Regions from separate parts of the Enterobacter chinensis genome, predicted to be linked through region 2. Evidence: predicted binding sites of a transcription regulator. Region 2 holds the regulator's gene; the other holds the start of a gene.
What was found. Region 2 encodes CRP, which controls carbon source genes, mostly activating them, when cyclic AMP is high. Its sites were predicted from a motif close to ATGTGANNNNNNTCACAT; they were not measured.

Region 1 (4,215 bases), on a different contig from region 2:
GGATCTTTATTCGCCAGCAGGTGGAGAATGGAGGTGGTTTTACCGCTGCCGAGAAAACCGGTGATGAGGTTGGTTTTGGTCACGTGTGCTCCGCAAGAGAAGTGTGATGCTATAACTCTGTTCTCTCTATCCTGGCGAAAAACGTGACCTGTGAGAAGGGAAAGGGCGAACGGAGGCCTCATCCGTTCGCGTTAAGCGCAATAATCGTTAAATATTTAACGTTTCGATAACAGCCTGGCGTGCGCCATGGCGGGTAATGCGCTGCCAGGCCTCGCTGACAGCCTCAATAAAAACGCTATTTTGCGCGAGATCGTGTCCAAAGACCTCACTCAGCCCCAGCAGCGCGTTGACGCGGTCATCCTCGCTGCTGGCGTTGACCATCGCGCGGATTTTATCGCTGAGGGGATCGCGAACATCAATCGCATTGCCACGGTCATCGGTACCGCTGACGTAGCGTAGCCAGCCGGCCACGCCCAGGGCCAGCAGCGGCCATGGCGTTTTTCGCTCAAGATGAACGCGGATCCCATCCAGCATTCTTTGCGGAAGCTTCTGGCTACCGTCCATTGCGATTTGCCACGTACGATGCTGTAGCGCCGGGTTGGCAAAGCGTTCGAGCAGGCTATCGGCATATGCGGTGAGGTCGACATCTTTAATACGTAATGTGGGAGCCTGTTCATCCAGCATGAGCCGCCGGGCGGCAGCACGGAATGCAGCGTCCTCCATGCATTCATTGATATGCGCGTAGCCCGCGAGGTATCCCAGATACGCCAGGAAAGAGTGGCTGCCGTTGAGCATGCGTAATTTCATCTGCTCCCATGGCAGAACATCCTGCACCATCTGGACACCTGCAACTTCCCACGCTGGACGGCCGGCGACAAAGTTATCTTCCACTACCCACTGAATAAACGGTTCGCAGCTGATGGCACACGGATCTTCAACGCCGAGCGCGTCGGTGATTTCCGCCAGCGAGGCTTCAGTCGCGGCGGGAACAATCCTGTCGACCATCGTTCCCGGGAAACTCACATGGCTATCAATCCATTCTGACAGCGCTGCGGAACGTTTCTGCGCCATGCCCAGCACCGCATTTTTTACCACGTGCCCGTTATCAGGGATATTGTCGCAGGAAAGCACGGTAAATGCGGGCAAGCCGCGCTCACGGCGACGGTGGAGCGCTTCGACCAGTATCCCTGGAGCGGAATGCGGCGCGGAGGGGTTTTCAAGGTCGTGGACGATCCGCGCGTTGTGCAGATCAAGTTTACCGGTGGCGGGATCGATGCAATAGCCTTTCTCCGTGATGGTGAGCGACACAATAGCGACCTGAGGCTCACAAAACTTCTCAATAATCGCCGACAGAGAGTCCAGCTTTGCGTTCAGGCATTCATGGACGGCACCAATGATGATCGGCTGATTACCTTCAGCGCCTTTCTCCAGCACGGTAAACAGATGATCCTGCGCGCGCAGCTGACTCATCAGCACATCGCCGCTGAAAAGGCTAATCTCACAAATACCCCAGTCGCCGCCTTTTTCATTCAGCACGCGGTTTGTTAACAAGGCCTGGTGCGCGCGGTGAAATGCACCAAAGCCAAAATGGACGATGCGGGAGCGTAATTGCGCGCGATCGTAGCGAGGTTGCTGAACGTGGGCAGGAAGCGAGGTGGAGGCAATTGTCTTCATGAAATACACACCTGATTAACCATTAATTAACAATGCCAGTGTAAAGTTATATGACAGCAAATAAAATTGGTGAGCCGTAAATATCCCCGTTATGTGAGTTTGATCAATCAATGTGTGGCGGTATGTTGACCCTTAGCGGCAAACATGTATGGTAGTCGTCATTGCAGTAACGCATATTGGTATAACAACTTAAGAGGGTGAGGCAATGGAACAAACCTGGCGTTGGTACGGGCCGAACGATCCGGTTTCTCTTGATGATGTGCGTCAGGCTGGCGCAACGGGTGTCGTCACGGCGCTGCATCATATTCCTAACGGTCAGGTATGGCCGGTTGAAGAAATTCAACAGCGTCAGGCGCTGCTGGCAGAGAAGGGATTAACCTGGTCTGTGGTGGAAAGTATTCCGGTTCATGAAGATATCAAAACCCATTCAGGGGAGTACCAGACCTGGATTGCTAACTACCAGCAGAGCATTCGCAACCTGGCGGCCTGCGGTATTGATACAGTCTGCTATAACTTCATGCCCATTCTGGACTGGACGCGGACCGACCTTGAATATCAGATGCCGGACGGTTCAAAAGCGCTGCGTTTCGATCAGATTGCCTTTGCGGCATTCGAACTGCACATTCTTAAACGTCCTGGCGCCGAAGCGGATTACACCGCAGAAGAGCAGCAGCAGGCGCTGGCGTGGTTTAACGCCGCCAGTGACGCAGACATCGAAAAACTGACCCGTAATATTATTGCTGGCCTGCCGGGTGCAGAAGAGGGTTATACGCTGGATCAGTTCCGCGCGCGTCTGGCGGAGTACGGCGATATTGATAAGCACCAGCTGCGTGAAAATATGGCGTATTTCCTGCGTGCTATCGTGCCGGTAGCTGAAGAGGCAGGAGTACGCCTGGCTGTGCACCCGGACGATCCACCGCGTCCTATCCTGGGCCTGCCGCGTATCGTTTCCACCCTTGAAGATATGCAGTGGCTGAAAGAGACGGTAAATAGCATCTATAACGGCTTTACCATGTGTACCGGCTCCTACGGCGTGCGCGCGGATAACGATCTGGTACGGATGATTGAAACCTTCGGCGATCGTATCCACTTCACGCATCTGCGCGCGACCTGTCGTGAAGAGAACCCGAAAACCTTCCACGAGGCGGCGCACCTTGGCGGTGATGTGAATATGGTCGCGGTGGTGGACGCTATTCTGGCGGAAGAGGCGCGTCGTAAGCAGGCGGGCGATGTGCGTCCTATTCCATTCCGCCCCGATCACGGACACCAGATGCTGGACGATCTGCGTAAGAAAACTAACCCAGGCTATTCGGCGATTGGCCGTCTTAAAGGGATGGCGGAAGTGCGCGGCGTTGAGCTGGCGCTGAAGATGACGAAGTATCCGGAGCTTCTGTAAGCTCTGTTGCCCGGTGGCGCTACGCTTACCGGGCCTACAAAAAAACCGGCCTGAGAGCCGGTTTTTGTGTTTTTGTAGGTCGGGTAAGGCGAAGCCGCCACCCGACAAATGCCGCAATCAGTCAGCGCGACCCATATAGCGTTTTTCTTCGATATGGATGCGGATTTTCTCGCCAGCAGAGAGATATTCCGGAACCTGCACAACCAGGCCGGTCGTCAGGGTAGCCGGTTTGTTGCGCGCACTTGCGGACGCGCCTTTGATGCCTGGCGCCGTTTCAACGATTTCCAGATCGACGGTCTGAGGCAGTTCCAGCGCCAGCAGCACGCCGTCCCAGGTCAGGACCTGCATGTCAGGCATACCGCCTTCAGGGATGAACAGCAGCTCTTCTTCAATCTGATCTTTGGTGAAGATGTATGGAGTGTAATCTTCTTTGTCCATGAACACGTATTCGTTGCCGTCGATGTAGGAGAAATCGACATAGCGACGGGTCAGGGTCACGGTATCGACGATATCGTCACCTTTAAAGCGCTCTTCCACTTTCAGGCCGGTACGCACATCGGCGAAACGCATTTTGTACAGCGTTGCTGCACCACGGGCGCTCGGGGCCTGAATGTCGATATCTTTCACAATCAGCAGTTTGCCGTTGTAATTTAGCACCATACCTTTCTTAATTTCGTTCGCTCTTGGCATTGCAGTAATCCTGTTTACGGGAGGTAAAAAATATCGCGCCAAATTACTCGCGCGCGGCCTTTCAGGCAAGTGGAATTCGTGGCTTTTGCTATCAATACGCAAAAGGTGTTACTGTGCGCGCGATGCCCGACTACGCGGGCGTCCGCCAGCGAAAGAGAGCATTTATGGATTGCCGTCCAGACTGTGGCGCGTGCTGTACAGCACCGTCCATTTCAAGTCCCATTCCAGGAATGCCCGAGGGTAAGCCTGCCAATACCCGCTGCGTTCAGCTCTCGGAAACGAATCTGTGTATGATCTTTGGTTCGCCTTTGCGCCCGAAGGTCTGCTCCGGGCTTCAGCCCACTGCCGAAATGTGTGGCAGCACGCGCGGGCAGGCGATGACGTACCTTCTTGAATTGGAAGCGCTCACCGCGCCTTAAACGTCTTTAATCCGCGTCAAACAGCCAATCGTCAGC
Region 2 (4,215 bases):
TGCTGACAGCGCTGCAACGCAATCTCACACGACTGCAGGTAACGTTGCGCCAGGTCTGGCGTCAGCATCGTGTGCTCGCGCGCCAGCGTCGTCATGGCGTTAATATGCTCGACGATAAACTGGCTGTGGGTCACCCAGAGCTTCATGTCCGCCAGATAGTGCGAGTTAAAGCCCGGCTCCTGCATTGCCTGGTTGAGCGAGTTGAACAGGGCGTTGTGCGCCTGGTTGACCTTCATCCGCTGATAAGCCAGCGGGGAGGGCTGCGGGTCGTCGCTCAGGATCAGGCGAATGGCCTGCTGGTCGGCCTCCAGCGCGTCGTGAGCGTTCTGCCTGAGCAGCCCGCTTTGCCACTGCGGCCACAGCCAGACCATGCCGCCAAAGGCAATCAGGCAGCCGATCAGGGTATCAATCAGCCTGGCGACAATAAACTGTTCGCCATTGAGCGTGAGCAGCTGCAGTGTGTATACCGCCGTCACCGTGAAGCCCACCATCGCCCAGCCGTAGTTTTTGCGGATAATCAGGTAGCTTACCAGCGTAATCGCCAGCATCCCTGCCAGGGTATAACCTTCCGGCACGTGGAAGTGCAGCGTCACGCCCGCAATAATCAGCCCCGCCATCGTTCCGCCGGCCCGATGCAGAATACGCACCCGCGTAGCGCCGTAACCGTTCTGGGTGACAAACAGCACGGTCATTAAGATCCAGTAGGGTTTTGGCAGATGCAGCGCCATGCCCATCAGGCTGGCGGTACTGAGCATAACGCTAATTCTGGCGGCGTTGCGCAGAGCGGAAGATTTAAGAGAAAGATAGCTTCTGAGCGCGGGCAATAACGGAAGCCGCTTTTGCTTATCCGCCATCAGATCGCGGGGGTAAAGCGGGCGCTGTGTACGCAGCACGCGGGCGATGCGGCTGAAGTGCCAGGCGGCAAACTGGCCGACCGGGTTATCCGGATGCTGGCGCGCGATTTTCTCCAGTGCGCCGAGCTGTTTTTCCATGTTAAAGCGCGTGGGGTAGCGGTGGTAGAGAATATCGTCAGCCAGGACCCGCAGGCGCGCCGACACGGTCTGCGCGTTCCAGCGGATCACCGCTTCGGCGTGGCTGCGCTCGACCAGCTTTTGCACCTCTTGCGGGTGGTGAAGGCTAACGGAGATATGCTCCTGCAGATCCAGCCCAACCTGGAAGGTGCGCAGCAGCCGTTTGTATTCGTGGTTCTTGTTGGCGGCGAGCATATGCAGCTGCTGATAGCACTGGCTTATCAGATCCACCACCTTTTGCTGGCGCGTCAGCAGCGGCGGCAAGGATTTTTCCGGATCGGTATGCTGGGTGAGCAGGGTGTATTTGGCTTCGCAGTAATCCGCCAGCTGCACATAGAGCAGGCTCAGGGATTCACGCAGCGGCTGTTCGCGCCACAGCCAGAACCAAAACCAGTTAAACAGCCCGTACCACAGCGTTCCCAGGGCGTAGATCAGCAGCGGCTCCCACACCGGCATATTTCCGGCGAGGCTAAGCGTGAAAATGGCCGCAATCAATGAGGCGGGAAGCAGGCGGGCATGCAGCGAGCTGATTTCGGCCGTGACGCCGAGGGTCATGGCCAGCACGGTCAGAATCAGCGGCAGCGGAATATCCCGGGCAAGCAGAAGCTGTACGGCGAGGCTACAGCCCGCAAACAGGCAGCCGCCAATAATCAGGCGTTTGAAAAAGCGCTTATGCGGCGTGTCCAGACCGGCAATGTTGCAGCAGGCAGGGACGAGAGAAAACAGCAGGCCTTGCTGAAGATGTCCGAGGATCAGGCCTACGGCCACAGGAAGACATAACACCAGCGTTTGTCGCAGTGCGTAGTTAACTTCCGGGTGATAGATCAGCCTGCGCCACATGGGGAGTAGAGACAAAAACGGCGTGACACCTTGTGGTGGCACGCCGTTTAAGCGGAATTAACGCGTTCCGTAGACCACGATGGTTTTACCGTGGGCGGAGATCAGGTTTTGATCTTCCAGCATTTTCAGGATACGGCCTACTGTCTCACGGGAACAACCAACGATCTGACCAATTTCCTGACGGGTAATTTTAATTTGCATGCCGTCCGGGTGGGTCATTGCGTCTGGCTGTTTCGCCAGGTTCAGCAGGGTCTGCGCAATACGGCCGGTCACGTCCAGGAAGGCGAGGTTACCCACTTTCTCTGAGGTGACCTGCAGACGGCGCGCCATCTGGGAAGAAAGACGCATCAGGATGTCAGGGTTAACCTGAATCAGCTGACGGAACTTCTTGTAAGAAATTTCAGCCACTTCACATGCTGTCTTTGCACGAACCCAGGCGCTACGTTCCTGGCCCTCTTCAAACAGGCCCAGTTCACCGATGAAATCGCCCTGGTTCAGATAAGAAAGGATCATTTCTTTCCCTTCTTCATCTTTGATCAGCACTGCCACCGAGCCTTTAACGATGTAATACAACGTTTCCGCTTTTTCACCCTGGTGAATCAGCGTGCTCTTCGATGGGTACTTATGAATGTGGCAATGAGACAAGAACCATTCGAGAGTCGGGTCTGTTTGCGGTTTGCCAAGCACCATGCGCTGTTATCCTCTGTTATAAGCTGTCACCAGAGTCATCAGATGCATCCGGACTCTGGGGTTGCAATCGAATTCTTACCCATACCCTGGGAAGTCGGCTACCGTAACGTTTCGCAGCCAGTAAAGTTTGATGTCCTCTGCATACACGTGTAACGTCAATGTATTACTGTAGCATCCTGAGTGTTTTAGCATAGCTTTCGCCGCGTGTCTCCTGGTGTCTCGCTTCAGCATGATGCAGGTCGCCTTCCATTGCGAGAAATGTAACACACGCGTAATCTGTCACCAAAAATGCAACGTTGGAGTTCAAAAATATGCAAGCGCGCGTGAAGTGGGTTGAAGGTTTAACGTTCCTGGGCGAGTCCGCGTCAGGACACCAGATTTTGATGGATGGTAACTCCGGCGACAAAGCACCAAGCCCAATGGAAATGGTGCTGATGGCAGCAGGTGGATGCAGTGCGATTGACGTAGTGTCGATTTTGCAAAAAGGTCGTCATGACGTGACAGATTGCGAGGTTAAACTCACCTCAGAACGTCGCGAAGAGGCGCCACGCCTGTTCACCCACATTAATCTGCACTTTGTTGTCACCGGTAAAGAACTGAAAGACGCGGCGGTCTCGCGTGCGGTGGACCTGTCTGCGGAGAAGTACTGCTCTGTGGCGTTAATGCTGGAGAAAGCGGTAAAAATTACCCATTCGTATGAAGTGATCGAGGCTTAATCTTTTGGCGGGTGGCGCTGCGCTTACCCGCCCTACGGATTGTTGGCCCGGTAAGCGCAGCGCCACCGGGCAAAACTGATTATGCGATCTGCTTCCCTTCCATCAACCGCTCCACCAGCGGCGTCATGATTAATTCCATCGCCAGCACCATTTTCCCGCCCGGCACTACCAACGTATTCATGTGCGAAATAAATGAGCCCTGCAGCATCGCCAGCAGCCAGGGGTAATCGATACCTTCAAGATTGCGGAAATGGATCACCACAAAGCTCTCATCCAGGGACGGTATCGTTTTGGCGGCGAACGGGTTGGAGGTGTCCACCGTCGGCACGCGCTGGAAGTTAATGTGCGTGCGGGAGAATTGCGGCGTTAAGTAATTGATGTAGTCTTCCATTGAACGAACGACGGAATCCATCACCGCCTCGCGCGAGTGGCCGCGCTCGCTCATGTCACGCGTCAGCTTCTGGATCCACTCCAGGTTAACGATAGGGACCACCCCGACCAGCAGATCCACGTGACGCGCCACGTCGTGTTGAGGCGTGACCACGCCGCCGTGTAATCCTTCGTAAAACAGCACATCGGTGGGTTCCGGCAGCGGCTGCCAGGGGGTGAAGGTGCCCGGCACCTGATTCCAGGGCACGGCTTCATCATAGGTATGCAGATACTTGCGGGACTGCCCTTTGCCGCTCTTACCGTATTCCAGAAAGGTTTGTTCCAGCAGGCCGAAGTCATTGGCTTCCGGGCCGAAGTAGCTGATGTGTTTACCCAGATCGCGCGCCTTACGGATGGCCATGTCCATCTCCGGACGTGTGTAGCGGTGAAAGCTATCGCCTTCGACCTCCGCCGCACGGAGATTCAGCTGGGCGAAAATCTTGCGAAATGCGAGGCTGGTGGTGGTGGTTCCCGCACCACTCGACCCCGTAACGGCAATAACCGGATGT

Region 1: PYW49_RS14345 (mannitol dehydrogenase family protein) is a predicted target of CRP. The motif match lies at 1,766-1,783, and genes of this name have one in related genera.

Annotation. Positions count from the first base shown of each region.
Region 1 covers NZ_JARDVI010000004.1:349,460-353,674, forward strand. The annotation lists gene PYW49_RS14340 (CobW family GTP-binding protein) at 1-83, opposite strand, end outside; gene PYW49_RS14345 (mannitol dehydrogenase family protein) at 208-1,674, opposite strand; gene uxuA (mannonate dehydratase) at 1,880-3,070, shown strand; gene yeiP (elongation factor P-like protein YeiP) at 3,188-3,760, opposite strand; gene PYW49_RS14360 (YkgJ family cysteine cluster protein) at 3,925-4,179, shown strand; gene setB (sugar efflux transporter SetB) at 4,176-4,215, opposite strand, start outside.
Region 2 covers NZ_JARDVI010000008.1:48,726-52,940, reverse strand. The annotation lists gene PYW49_RS20930 (YccS/YhfK family putative transporter) at 1-1,871, opposite strand, end outside; gene crp (cAMP-activated global transcriptional regulator CRP) at 1,929-2,561, opposite strand; gene PYW49_RS20920 (OsmC family protein) at 2,873-3,277, shown strand; gene PYW49_RS20915 (phosphoribulokinase) at 3,357-4,215, opposite strand, start outside.